Regions from separate parts of the Kitasatospora sp. McL0602 genome, predicted to be linked through region 2. Evidence: predicted binding sites of a transcription regulator. Region 2 holds the regulator's gene; the other holds the start of a gene.
What was found. Region 2 encodes HrcA, which represses chaperone genes, less so after heat shock. Its sites were predicted from a motif close to TTNGCACTCNGNNNNNCNGAGTGCNAA; they were not measured.

Region 1: ACR68M_RS13080 (FmdB family zinc ribbon protein) is a predicted target of HrcA. The motif match lies at 4,211-4,237, and genes of this name have one in related genera.

The regions. Positions count from the first base shown of each region.
Region 1 is NZ_CP197246.1:2,897,556-2,904,551, reverse strand. It holds gene ACR68M_RS13105 (phosphatase PAP2 family protein) at 156-1,016, opposite strand; gene ACR68M_RS13100 (sigma-70 family RNA polymerase sigma factor) at 1,399-2,370, shown strand; gene ACR68M_RS13095 (hypothetical protein) at 2,513-2,728, shown strand; gene mscL (large conductance mechanosensitive channel protein MscL) at 2,778-3,194, opposite strand; gene ACR68M_RS13085 (hypothetical protein) at 3,225-3,599, opposite strand; gene ACR68M_RS13080 (FmdB family zinc ribbon protein) at 3,858-4,187, opposite strand; gene ACR68M_RS13075 (MFS transporter) at 4,324-5,721, opposite strand; gene ACR68M_RS13070 (potassium/proton antiporter) at 6,053-6,996, opposite strand, start outside.
Region 2 is NZ_CP197246.1:5,274,134-5,281,129, forward strand. It holds gene hemW (radical SAM family heme chaperone HemW) at 1-832, shown strand, start outside; gene ACR68M_RS23985 (DUF3097 domain-containing protein) at 856-1,674, opposite strand; gene pspAB (PspA-associated protein PspAB) at 1,716-2,300, opposite strand; gene htpX (zinc metalloprotease HtpX) at 2,311-3,234, opposite strand; gene hrcA (heat-inducible transcriptional repressor HrcA) at 3,581-4,594, shown strand; gene dnaJ (molecular chaperone DnaJ) at 4,668-5,810, shown strand; gene ACR68M_RS24010 (16S rRNA (uracil(1498)-N(3))-methyltransferase) at 5,898-6,647, shown strand; gene ACR68M_RS24015 (S41 family peptidase) at 6,741-6,996, shown strand, end outside.

The DNA.
Region 1 (6,996 bases), 2.4 Mb from region 2:
TGGTCAGGAGCACGACAGATCGGTGCGAGAGGGTCAAAGTCGGGGCTAATGCCCGAATTTGGTGCGTTTTTAAACTGTGTCTGTACGTACCTTCTCCGCATGTCCGCCACTTGGTCACCCCGACTCGGGGCCGCACGGAGGGCGTGTGACCTTTGTCACTGGCCGTCAGGAAAGGCGTCCGAGTCCGGCTCGGAGTCGGTCTCGGAGTCGGGGTCGGCATTGCGGTCGGGGTCGCCCGCTCGTCCACCGGCCAGGACGCGCTGCACGCGCGGTCTGGTTCGCCAGTTGACCCGCCGGACGTCCCGGGCGAGGGCGCCGGGGCGCCAGAGCTCGATCACCACGGTGATGCCGCCCAGTACGAGCCCGGCCGTGAGCCAGCCGGCCAGGACGTCGGTCGGCCAGTGGACGCCCAGCGCGACTCGCGTCCAGCCGACCGCGAAGGTGGCCAGCCCGGCGGCCGTGCAGGCGGCCGCCCGGCCCGCCCGATTGGCCTGCGGCCAGACCAGGATGACCAGCGCGGCGCAGGTCACGGCGGCGGCCAGGGCGTGCCCGGACGGGAAGGAGCTCTCGGATGCCTGCGCGACCGGGTCGGTGAACACCGGGCGGGGTCGGCCGACGGCGGCCTTGCCCGCGGCGCCGGCCAGCCAGCCGATCAGCAGTAGGACCGCGGCCCAGCTCGCGAGGAAGCGTGCGCCGACCGACCACAGCCAGACGGCGGCCAGGCCGAGCAGGACGCGCATGGTGAGCGGCCCGCCGATGTCGGTCAGGGTCTGCATCGAGGCCGTCCACGCGGTGTGGTTCCGCGCGAAGTGGTGCAGCCCGTTCACCCAGCTCTGGTCGAGCCGGGCCAGCGGCCCCCAGTGGCTCGTCACCAGGCCCAGCAGCAACCCGAGCAGGGCGGCGCAGCTCAGCGCGACGACGGCGTACCGGAGGGTGCGGCGGTGGACGGCGGACTCGGCCTCGGCGCCGGGTGGGACGCCGGGGTCGGTGCGGGTGCCGTCGGTGGACAGGTGCATGGCTGACACCTTCCCAGTGGGAGTGGTGGAACCGGCGCCGAGCGGATAGCGATTTGGCATCTTTTGTGGGTAGACGCTGCGGATGGCCGGTGTTGTTCGCCTGTCCGTAGCGGGAGCACGCAGTGACACTCCAGGTCGCCGCCCCGTCACGCTCGGTCGATGAGCCGGGAGAAATTCCGCAGGATACTGCATCGAACGAGGAATCTGGCCAAGTTGGGAATGTTGTCCGATTTCTGTGCGTTGGATCGTTACGTGTGAGCCTCTCTGAGGCCCGCATCTCTGTTGCCCCGGCTGGCCCCGGCCGGGTGGAGAGCGGAGAGAGAAAGCGGACGGACAGGGGCGGACAAGCAGGAAGACCGGTACCAGCAGTAAGGGAGCAAGCATGGCCACTCGTGCCGTCGTTCGCGAAAGGGCCGACCGGACTCGCTCGGCTCGCCCGACCAACTACGAGGCCGACCGCGACCTTGTCGGCATGTACCTCGACGAGATCGCCAGGACACCCCTGCTCGACGCCGCCGAGGAGGTCGAGCTGTCCCTGCGCATCGAGGCCGGCGTCTACGCCCAGCACCTGCTGGAGCAAGGCACCCTCCCGAAGGGCGTGAAACGCGAGGAGCTCGAGGTCATAGCCGAGGACGCCGAGCGCGCCAAGGACGTGTTCATCCGCTCCAATCTCCGGTTGGTGGTTGCGGTGGCCCGGCGCTACCCGCGGAGCGGGCTACCGCTGCTCGACCTCATCCAGGAGGGCAACGCCGGTCTGGTCCGCGCGGTCGAGAAGTTCGACTACGCGAAGGGGTTCAAGTTCTCCACGTACGCGACGTGGTGGATCCGGCAGGCGATCACGCGGTCGATCGCCGATCAGTCCCGGACGATCCGGCTGCCCGTCCATCTGGTCGAGGAGCTCGGGCGTATCCGGCGCGTGCAGCGTGAGAAGGCGAAGGAACTGGGCCGGGAGGCGGACCCGGCGGAGGTGGCGGCCGAGCTCGACTCCACCGAGCAGCGGGTCAAGGACGTACTGGACTGGGCACGTGACCCGGTCAGTCTGAACATGTCGGTCGACGACGAGGGCGAGACCCAGTTCGGAGACCTCGTGGAGGACACCGGTGCGACCTCCCCGGAGGATGCCGTGATGGTCATGCTCCGCCGTGAGGAGCTGGACGACCTGATCGGCCGGCTGGACGACCGGACGGCCTCGATCATCCGGTCCCGGTACGGGATGGAGGACGGCCGCGAGCGCACCCTCACCGAGGTCGGCAAGCAGCACGGCCTGACGCGTGAGCGGATTCGGCAGATCGAGAAGCACGCCTTGGCGGAGCTGAAGAAGATCGCGGACCACTCCGGCTTCGAGGCGGCCTGAGCAGGATGCACCAGCAGTAGCAGGAGTAGTGGATGGTGGACCCCGGTACGGCCTCTCCGGCCGTGGCCGGGGTCCATCGTCGTGCGGCCTACGCTTGAGTCGTTGGTGGCGGGCGGCAGGACAGAGCAGAGGAGCCGGTCGGATGGGCGAGCAGCAGGAGCAGCGGCCGGAGCAGCAGGAGCCGCAGCAGGACGGTCAGGACGTGCCGCGGAAGGCGAAGCTGGTCTTCAGCGACCCGCTGGACCGCCAGAGCAGTGACGACACCGATGGTGGCTGGGGCGAGAGCTCCGCCTCGGGGAGCGGTGGCGGGCGTGGGCTGGACTGGTACCTGAGTCAGCGGCCGCCGCACCACGGGTAGTGAGGCGGCCGGTTACGGGGAAGCCGGCGGGGGAGCCGGGGGAGCGGGCTCAGCCCTGGCGGACCAGCGCGTCGCGGATCTCGGTGAGCAGGACGACCTCCTGGGCCTCGGCCTCTGCCGAGGCCTGCTCGACCGTCTTGTGGTTGGCCATGTAGCGCTTCATGGGGACGATCAGGGCGAAGTAGACGACGGCGGCCGTGATGACGAACTGCAGGACGGCACTCAGCACGGAGCCCCAGAGGATGAAGACGCCACTGGTGACGTGGCCGGTCTCGTCCATGGCGCAGGGGCCCTTGATGCACGAGGAGTACGAGGCGAGATCCTCGCTGCCGAACAGCCCGACGATGGGGTCGATGACACCTTTCACGAAGGCGTTGACGATGTTGGTGAATGCCGCGCCGATGACGACGGCGACGGCGAGGTCGATGACATTGCCGCGGAGCAGGAATTCCTTGAAGCCCTTCATGCCGCGCAGAACGACGATCGACCGACAAGGTCACGGGTGAATCCGGCGGCGCGTGGTTGACGCCCCCTGAGGTTGGGGCGGCGCCCCGCTCTGCCGGGCAGCCGGCGCTGGACCGGCGGCTGCTGGACCGGCCATCGCCGGGCCAGCCACCACCGCCGGTGGCGGCCCGACGCGCAGCGGCCCGGCGGTGAGCGTGGTGGAGGCGGCCAGCAGCCCGGCCACCACCACCCCGGGCCGGTGCCGGACGGCCTGTCGGAGCCGGTGCCGCCCACCCGACCCACGCCGGATCGGCGCGAACACGGGCACCGTACGCCTGGGCGGCACGGAGGGGGCGGCGGTGGGCACGGGGGCCCAGGCGGGGCGGGAGGAGTAGGGGAGGAGCAGGGGCTCCAGCTGAGAGGTCATGGCTGTGGCACCGCCTCTGATCGGATCACGCGAGCCCGGTCGGCCTCGCGTGATCCAGAGTGCGCCGCCGACGGAAGACGCGGAATCCCCATCCCCATACCTGTGGATAACCCCGGGGTGTGGATAACTCGCATCCCCCACACGGGCTAACCGCCGCCCTCCCAGGCCCCCGTGTGCCGCTGTGCCGCCGGGCCGCCCGGAGAACGCCAGAAGGCCCGGCACCGATCCACGGTGCCGGGCCCCTGCGGAGCGCGTACGTCAGCTCGCGGAGCTGGAGCCCGAGCCGGAGCCCGAGCTGCTCGACGAGGACGAGGACGACGAAGCCGAGGCCGCCGCCGGAGCGGCGGACGGAGAGGAGGAGGACGACGAGGAGGACCCCGACGACGATCCGCTCACCGAGCTGGTCGAGGAGGAGCGGCTGTCGGTCCGGTAGAAGCCCGAGCCCTTGAACACCACACCCACCGCCGAGAAGACCTTCCGGAGCTTCCCCTGGCATGCGGGGCACGTGGTCAGCGCGTCGTCGGTGAACTTCTGCACCGCCTCAAGGCCGCTGCCACACTCGGTGCACTGGTACTGGTACGTGGGCACTTGGCTTCCTCCTGCACTTCCCCCTGGCACTCTCGCCTGATGAGTGCTAACGACGGTCAATGATGCGGCATTCCGCTGGATCAGTCCAGCGCCCCAGGTGTGAGATAGCCCGAAGGCGCTAGGACGACAGAACACTTCAGCCCTTCGAAGCTCCGACCAACTGCCCGGTAACAGGCGCAGCGACGGTCACCGCTACAGGCGCCGCAACAGGCGCCGCAACAGGCGCCGCAACAGGCGCCGCAACAGTCACAGCAACAGGCGCCGCGCTGCGCGCCACCGTGCGGCTGGCGGTGGTCGGCGGCACGAGCAGGCGCCGCAGCGCGACCAGGGCGGCCAGCCCGAGGCCGGCCCCGGCGACCGGCATCACGAACCCGGCCGAGGCGCCGTGGCCGTCGATCAGCTGCCCGGCGGCGGTGGAACCGGCGGCCAGGCCGAGCCCGATGGCGCCCGTCAGCCAGGTGAAGGCCTCGGTCTTGGCGCCGTCCGCGACGAGCGACTCGACCAGGGTGTACCCGGTGATCAGCGTCGGCGCGATGGCGAGGCCGCAGATCAGCCCGGCGACGGCGAGGGAGGTGAGGTTGGGCATCGCCCAGAGCGTCGAGCAGCCGAGCACCAGCAGCGCGTAGCTGCCGAGCATCCGCTGCCGGGCCGGGCGCCGCCAGGCGACCATGCCGTAGAGCGCCCCGGCCAGCATGCTGCCGCCCGCGAAGATGCCGTAGACGATGCCGCTGACGCCCGGCTGGCCGGCCGCCTTCGCGAAGGCGGTGACGGAGACCTGCATGGCGCCGAAGACGGTGCCGACGCCGAGGAAGGAGCCGGCCAGCAGCCGGACACCGGGCGAGGAGAGGGCCGAGACGCGCTCCGCACCGGGCACCAGGGGGTGCCGGGCGGGGGCGGTGCGGCGCTGGGCCGCGAAGGCGAGCCCGCCGACGACGGTCAGCGTGGCCTCGGCGATCAGCCCGGCGGAGGGGTTGACGGCGGTCGCGATGGCGGTGGCGAGCACCGGACCGATGACGAAGGTGAACTCGTCGGTGACGGACTCGAAGGCGAAGGCGGTGTTCAGCTTCTGCGGCGAGCCCTCAGCACCGGACGACTGGGCGCCCGACAGCTTGGCGACCCAGCGGGAGCGCACCATCGCGCCGATCTGCGGCACGGAGGCCCCGGCGGGGGCGGCGGCCAGGAAGAGCGTCCAGACCGGGGCGTGGCCGACGGCCAGCGCGATCAGGGCGCCGACCGAGACGGCGTGCACGGCGACGCTGGGCAGCAGGACGGCGGACTGGCCGTACCGGTCGGCGAGCCGCCCGGTCTGCGGCCCGACGAACGCCTGGGCCACGGCGGAGACCGCCGCGACGGCACCGGCGGTGCCGTACGAGCCGTGGGTGTCGAAGACCAGTAGCACGATGCCCAGGCTGAGCATGGCGTAGGGGAGGCGCGCGGCGAAGGCGGGGAGCAGGAACGTCCATGCTCCGGGGGTGCGCAGCAGCGCACCGTAGCCGACTCGTGCGGGGGTCTCGACCGTTCGGGGGGCCGTCACGGTCGGTCCTTCCTGCTGCCTGGTAGCGCGGAAGGGGTATGGGTGACCCCGACGGCGCCGAGAGTCGTCCTCTCGCGCGTCGACCGGGGTGATACCGGGTCCGGCTGGTCGTTCCCGGGTTACGGGGACCAGAGGGCAGAAGGTGCTGCGGACCGCGGCCGCCGAGCGGTCGCGCCAACTCTGCTTCAGGCAGATGTAGCGGGTGTTCAGGTTGTTACTGAAGCTTGTGCTCTCATACTACGCGCCGAGCCCGACAATCACCCGCGAACACAAGGTGAACGTCGCGGAAAACACACGACCTGAAGGCCCGGCCCGCACGCCCCCTCGCCCCTCACCCCCGCCCGTGCAGCCACCCCGCGAGCTTGCCGCCCTGGTCGACCGCGCGCAGCCGTCGTTCGGCCGCCTCGCTGACCTCGTCGGTGGTGACGACGAGGAGTTCGTCGCCGGCCCGCAGCACGGTCGCCTTGTCGGGGACGAAGCTGGCGCCCTCGCGCACCACGAGGGTGACGGCGGCCCCGGCGGGCAGCCGGAGTTCGCTGACCTCGACGCCGGACATCCGGGAGGCGGGGGAGAGTGCGACGGAGAGCAGCTGGCCGTGCAGGCGCTCCAGCGGTGCGGATTCGATGCCGAGATCCTGGCCCATCGAGCCGTCGCCGATCCGCAGCCAGCGGGCGACGAGCGGCAGCGTCGGGCCCTGGAGCAGGGTGAAGACGACGACCAGGATGAAGACGATGTTGAAGACTTCCTGGGCCTGCGGGATGTCGGAGACCAGCGGGATGGTCGCGAGCACGATGGGGACGGCGCCGCGCAGCCCGGCCCAGCTCAGCAGGGCCTGCTCGCGCCAGGGCAGCCGGAAGGGCGTCATGGTGAGCAGTACGGAGACCGGGCGGGCGAAGAAGACCAGCACGGCGCCGATGACGAGCGCGGGCACGATCGCCGAGCCCATGGTGTCGGGGTTGCAGAGCAGGCCGAGCACGACGAACATGCCGATCTGCCCGATCCAGGCGAGCCCGTCGGCGAAGCCGCGGACGGCGGGGCCGTGCGGCAGTTTGGCGTTGCCCAGCAGCACCGAGGCGATGTAGACGGCGAGGAAGCCGGAGCCGTGCAGGAGGGCGCCGCCCGCGTAGGCGAGCAGGGCGAGCGACAGCACGGCGATGGGGTAGAGGCCGGAGGAGGGCAGCGCGACGCGCTTCACGGCGTACGCGCCGAGCTTGCCGACGGCGTAACCGACGGCCAGGCCGATCGCCAGCTCGGCGATGATCGTGCCGACCAGGA
Region 2 (6,996 bases):
CGAGTCCGTCGACCCCGCCTACCTCGCCGAGCTGCGGGCCGGTGGCTTCAACCGGATCTCCTTCGGCATGCAGAGCGCCAAGCCGCACGTGCTCCAGCTGCTCGACCGCCACCACACCCCCGGCCGCCCGGAGGCCTGCGTCGCCGAGGCCCGCGCGGAGGGCTTCGACCACGTCAACCTCGACCTGATCTACGGCACCCCCGGCGAGTCCGACGACGACTGGCGGGCCTCGCTGGACGCCGCGATCGGCGCCGGGCCCGACCACGTCTCGGCGTACTCGCTGATCGTCGAGGACGGCACCAAGCTCGCAACCCGGGTCAAGCGCGGCGAACTGCCGATGATCGACGACGACGTGCACGCCGACCGCTACCTGATCGCCGAGGAGGCCCTCTCGGCGGCCGGCTTCGAGTGGTACGAGGTCTCCAACTGGGCCACCAGCGAGGCCGGGCGCTGCCGCCACAACGAGCTCTACTGGACGGGCGCCGACTGGTGGGGCGCAGGCCCAGGCGCCCACAGCCACGTCGGCGGCGTCCGCTGGTGGAACGCCAAGCACCCCGCCGCGTACGCGCAGGCGCTGGCCGAGGAGCGGACACCCGCCCTCGGCCGCGAGGTCCTGCCGGACGAGGACCGCCGGGTCGAGCGCATCCTCCTGGAGCTCCGCCTCCGCGAGGGCTGCCCGCTCCCGCTGCTCGCCGCAGCCGGGCTCCGAGCCGCCGAGCGCGCGCTGGCCGACGGCCTGCTCGACGCAGCGGCCTTCGCCGAGGGGCGGGCGGTGCTCACCCTGCAGGGGCGGTTGCTGGCCGACGGCGTCGTCCGGGACCTGGTGGACTGAACGCAACCGGGTAGCCCCCGGGGTCAGCCTGTTGTGACGAAGTCGATGAGGTGTTCGACCTTGCCGAGGAGGGCGGGCTCCAGGTCCTTGTAGGAGTTGACCGAGGCGAGGATGCGCTTCCAGGCGGCCGGGGGGTCGACGGGCCAGCCGAGGCGGCGGCAGATGCCCTCCTTCCAGACCTCCTCGTAGGGGACGTCGGGCCAGCCGGGGATGCCGACGCTGGTGGGCTTCACGGCCTGCCAGATGTCGATGTAGGGGTGGCCGACGACCAGCACGGAGGCGTCGGTGACCTGGGCGGCGATCCGGTGTTCCTTGGTGCCGGGCAGCAGGTGGTCGACCAGGACGCCCAGGCGGCGGCCCTCGCCGGGGGCGAAGTCGGCGACGATCGCGGGGAGGTCGTCGATGCCCTCCAGGTACTCGACGACGACGCCCTCGATCCGCAGGTCGTCGCCCCAGACCCGCTCGACCAGCTCCGCGTCGTGCCGGCCCTCGACGTAGATCCGCGACTCCCGGGCGACCCGGGCCCGTGCGCCGGGCACCGCGACCGACCCGGAGGCCGTCCGGCTCCGGTCGGGAGCGGGGGAGGCTGCGGCGGGCCGCACCAGCGTGACGACCTGGCCCTCCAGCAGGAAGCCGCGGGGCGTCATCGGGAAGACCCGCCGCTTGCCGAAGCGGTCCTCCAGCGTGACCGTGAAGCCCTCGGCGGTCTTCTCACACCGCACCACCGCCCCGCAGAAGCCGGTGGCCGCCTCCTCCACCACCAGCTCCCGCTCCGCGACGACCTCGGGCGCCGGCCGCTGCTGCTTCCAGGGCGGGGTCAGATCCGGTCCGTAGCTGCGCATCCGGCGATCATACGATTCCGGACGCCGCGTCAGAGGCCCCGTCAGAGTCCGGGCGCGCCCCAGACCGGGAACCACCGGGTGAGGTCCTGCTCGACCCGCAGGTCGTTGCCGAGCATCGCCTTCACCTGGAGTTCGACCGGGCTGTTGCGCTTCTCGCCGCCGCCCGGCATCGGGGCGAACGGGTAGAAGCTGCCCCGCTTGTAGAGGTAGACCAGCCCGAGCGACTGGCCAGAGGCGTTGCGGAATCCGACGATCGAGCAGAGCAGCTGCGGCCCGAAGCCGTTCGCCTCCAGCTCGCTGTTGACCGCGTGCAGGTCGTTGACCAGCTCCGGCAGCTCCTCCGGCTTGTGCCGGGAGAGCAGCCAGGAGTAGCCGTAGCCGTCCTGGCTGGCCTCCACCGGCACGCCGCCACTGGCCGTGTCGGCGTCCAGCAGGGCCCGGACCTGCTGCTCCACCTCGCCGAAGGCGCCGCCCTCGACGGCGGCGAAGCAGACCGATCCGAGCCCGGTCGGGGTGAACCCGGCGGCCGCCTCCAGGGTGAGCGCGGCGGAGGGGATGCCGAAGAGCTGGTCGAGGTCCGGCCGGACGGGCTTGGTCCGGCCGAAGAGTGCGTCGAGGAATCCCAACAGAAGCTCCTTAGCGGCCGAGTTCGGTGGAGATCTTGCCGAGCTGCTCCAGCCGCTTCTCCAGCGACGGGTGGGTGGACATCAGCTGGGTGGCGGCGTCCCGGGCGCTGAGCGCGGGGGCGAAGTAGAAGGCGTTGTACGCCTGCGACGAGCGCAGGTCCTTGCTGGGGATGGCGGCGATCTGGCCGGTGACCTTGGTGAGCGCCGAGGCCAGCGCGCTGGGCCTGCCGGTGAGCTGGGCGGCGGCGCGGTCGGCGGCGAGCTCGCGGTAGCGCGAGAGCAGCCGGGTGAGCAGGAAGCTGATCGCGTACACGACCATGCTGACCAGCGGGATGACCAGCATCGCGATCGCCGCGTTGCTGTCGTTGTTGTTGTTCCGGTTGCCGCCCATGAAGCCGCCGTAGAGGGCGATCCGGGTCATCATGCCCGCCAGCACACCGAGGAAGCCGGCGATCGTCATCACCGCGACGTCCCGGTGGGCGACGTGCGAGAGCTCGTGCGCGAGGACGCCCTCCAGCTCCTCCGGCTCCAGGCGGCGGAGCAGGCCGGTGGTGACGCAGACCACGGCGTTCTGCGGGTTGCGGCCGGTGGCGAAGGCGTTCGGCATGTCGTTGTCCGCGACGGCGACGCGGGGCTTGGGCATGTCGGCCAGCGCACAGAGCCGGTCGATGGTGCCGTGCAGCTGCGGGTACTGCTCGGGGGTGACCGCGCGGGCACCCATCGCCCGTTCGGTGATCTTGTCGCTGAACCAGAACTGGGCGACGAAGAGCCCGCCCGAGATCAGCACGATCAGCGGCCACGCCCCGCGCAGCAGGACGATCAGCACCCCGGTGAAGCCGACGTAGAGCAACCCGATCAGGAACATCGTGGTGATCATCCGACCGGTCAGCCCTCGGTCGGGTGCGAAGCGGGAGTGCTGGGGTGACGGCGACATCACGGCTCCTTCGATCCCAATGCCCGGTATCACGTTCCGTCTTCGATGCTGCCACCCGACGGCCGCGCAGGCACCGCCCCCGCGCGGGAGATCCGGCCCGGAATCGGACGAGGATCACTCAAGCGGGCCGTTCCTGCCGCCGTGAGGGGGCCTTACACTGGCAGGTACGGTTCTGGCACTCTGCCTTTCAGAGTGCCAAAGGGCCCGTCAGCTACCAGCACAACGGACGAAGACGGAGGTGCGTGCCGTGCACAACGAACGAGTCAACGAGCGATTCAGCGAGCGCAGGCCCGACGAACGCAAGTCCGACGCGCGGCAGCTCGACACCCGCCGTGACCTCCGTCCGTTGGACGACCGCAAGCTCGCCGTGCTGCGCGCCATCGTCCAGGACTACGTCGGCACCGAGGAGCCCGTAGGCTCCAAGGCCCTGGTCGAGCGGCACAGCCTCGGGGTCTCCCCGGCGACGGTGCGCAACGACATGGCGGCGCTGGAGGAGGACGGCTACATCCACCAGCCGCACACCAGCGCGGGCCGCATCCCCACCGACAAGGGCTACCGGCTCTTCGTCGACCGGCTGGCCGAGGTCAAGCCGATGAGCGCGCCCGAGCGGCGCGCCATCCGGCACTTCCTCGACGGCGCGGTCGACCTGGACGACACCGTCGCCCGGACGGTCCGGCTGCTCGCGCAGCTGACCAGACAGGTCGCGGTCGTCCAGTACCCCTCGCTCTCCCGCTCCACCGTCCGGCACGTCGAGCTGGTCGCGCTGGCCCCCGCCAAGGTGATGCTCGTCCTGATCACCAACACCGGCCGGGTCGAGCAGCGGATGGTCGACTGCCCCGGCACGGTCGGTGAGACCGTCCTCGCGGAGCTGCGGGCCCGGCTGAACGCGCGTGCGGGCGGTCAGCGGCTGCCCGACGTGCCCGGTCTGCTGGAGGACCTCCCGGCCGCATTCGAGGCGGCCGACCGGCCGACCGTCACCACGGTGCTGGCGACCTTCTTCGAGACCCTCGCCGAGCAGAACGAAGAGCGGATCATGCTCGCCGGCACGGCGAACCTGACACGGTTCGGGCACGATTTCCCGCTCACCATCCAGCCCGTCCTGGAGGCCCTGGAGGAGCAGGTCGTCCTGCTCCGCCTGCTGGGCGAGACGGCGGACGCCGGGATGACCGTCCGGATCGGCCGGGAGAACGAGTACGAGGGGCTCAATTCCACCTCCGTCGTCTCCGTCGGTTACGGTTCGGGCGACGAGAGCGTGGCAAAGCTGGGTGTGATCGGCCCGACCCGGATGGACTACCCCGGCACAATGGGGGCGGTCCGTGCGGTCGCACGGTACGTGGGTCAGATCCTGGCCGAATCCTGAGCAGTAAGCCGCGGGGCCATCGCCTCGCGGACTCGTCGCAGCACTTCTAGAGGCGGAACAAGCGGAGCATTTGGTGGCCACGGACTACTACGCGGTACTCGGCGTCCGACGGGATGCGGGGCAGGACGAGATCAAGAAGGCGTTCCGGCGCCTTGCCCGTGAACTGCACCCGGACGTCAACCCGGACCCGAAGACGCAGGAGCGGTTCAAGGAGATCAACGCCGCCTACGAGGTGCTCTCCGACCCGGGCAAGCGCCAGGTCTACGACCTCGGTGGCGACCCGTTGTCGCCGGGCGGCGGCGGTGGCGCGGGCGGCTTCGGCGCCGGTGCGGCGGGCTTCGGCTTCTCCGACATCATGGACGCCTTCTTCGGCGCGGCCTCCGGCCAGCGCGGGCCGCGCTCGCGCACCCGCCGCGGGCAGGACGCGATGATCCGACTGGAGATCACCCTGGAGGAGGCCGCGTTCGGCACCACCAAGGAGCTCCAGGTCGACACCGCCGTGACCTGCACCACCTGCTCCGGTGAGGGTGCCGCCCCCGGCACCTCGGCGCAGACCTGTGACATGTGTCGCGGCAAGGGCGAGGTCTCCCAGGTCACCCGGTCGTTCCTCGGCAACGTGATGACCTCCCGGCCCTGCCCGCAGTGCCAGGGCTTCGGCACTGTCGTGCCGACCCCGTGCCCCGAGTGCGCCGGCGACGGCCGCGTCCGGGCCCGCCGCACGCTCACCGTCAAGATCCCCGCCGGTGTCGACAACGGCACCCGCATCCAGCTGGCCGGTGAGGGCGAGGTCGGCCCCGGCGGCGGCCCGCCCGGTGACCTCTACGTCGAGATCGCCGAGACCACCCACGCGACCTTCCAGCGGCGCGGCGACGACCTGCACTGCACGGTCACCATCCCGATGACGGCCGCCTCGCTCGGCACCCAGGTGCCGCTGCAGACCCTGGACGGTCTGGAGGAGGTCGACATCCGCCCCGGCACGCAGTCCGGGCAGTCGATCCCGCTGCACGGCCGGGGCATCACGCATCTGCGCGGCGGCGGCCGAGGCGACCTGATAGTGCATGTCGAGGTGCAGACGCCCACGAAGCTCGACCCGGAGCAGGAGGATCTGCTGCGGCGGCTCGCCATCCTGCGCGGCGAGGAGCGCCCCTCGGGCACCTTCGCCCCGGGCCAGCAGGGTCTGTTCTCCCGGCTGAAGGACGCCTTCAACGGGCGGTAGGTCTTCACGTTTTCTCCAGGGGCGCGGGGCTCGGACAGAGCCCCGCGCCCCTCGGGCTTCACCCACCACGTACCGGAGGTTCGCCGTATGACCGCGCCCGTGTTCGTCGTCGAGACCGAGCGGCTGGCCGGGGCACTGCCCGGCGCCGTGGTGCGGCTCGACGGGGCGGAAGGGCGGCACGCCGCCGCCGTGAAGCGGCTGGAGCCCGGTGAGGCGGTCACCCTCGCGGACGGGCTCGGGCTCGGCGTCGACGGCACCGTCGCCGCGGTGCTCGGCAAGGACGCGCTCGACGTGACGGTCGGGGAGGTCAGGCGGGAGGCCGAGCCGAGCCCCCGGATCGTGGTCGTCCAGGCACTGCCCAAGGGCGACCGGGGCGAGCTGGCCGTCGAGACGATGACCGAGGTCGGCGTCGACGTGGTGATCCCCTGGGCCGCCTCCCGCTGCATCACCCAGTGGAAGGGCGAGCGCGGCGCCAAGGCTCTCGCCAAGTGGCGGGCCACCGCCCGGGAGGCGGGCAAGCAGGCCCGCCGCCTGCGGTTCCCCGAGGTGCGGGAGCTGATGACGACCCGCCAGCTGGCCCCCCTGCTCTCCGCCGCCGCCCTGGCCGGAGTCCTGCACGAGGAGGGCGCGACCCCCCTCGCCACCGCCGACCTCCCGCCCACCGGAGACATCATCCTGATCGTCGGCCCCGAGGGCGGAGTCTCCCCCGACGAACTCGCCGCCTTCGCCGAAGCCGGCGCCCATCCCTACCGCCTCGGCCCGTCCGTCCTCCGAACCTCCACCGCAGGCGTCGCCGCAGGCGCCCTCCTGCTCGGCCGCACGGGCCGCTGGCAGTAGCGCGTACGTAACCGGCGCGCCCCTGGGTAGTGCATGGATGCCCTCTGAGTGAAACGTGCCGCGTTGCTGTGCGGTGCTGCATACAGTGGCGCAGTGAACGAACCGTGGAGCTCCGACCAGGGCGCGTACCTGCGCCACCCCCATGTGCACGGTGACCTCGTCACCTTCGTCGCCGAGGACGACCTCTGGCTCGCGCCGGTGGGCGGCGGGCGGGCCTGGCGGCTGACGGCCGATCAGGCTCCCGTCCGGCACCCGAGGTTCTCGCCGGACGGGCGGCACGTCGCCTGGACCTCGCTGCGGGACGGCCGCCCGGAGATCCAGCTGGCACCGGTCGACGGCGGGTCGTCGC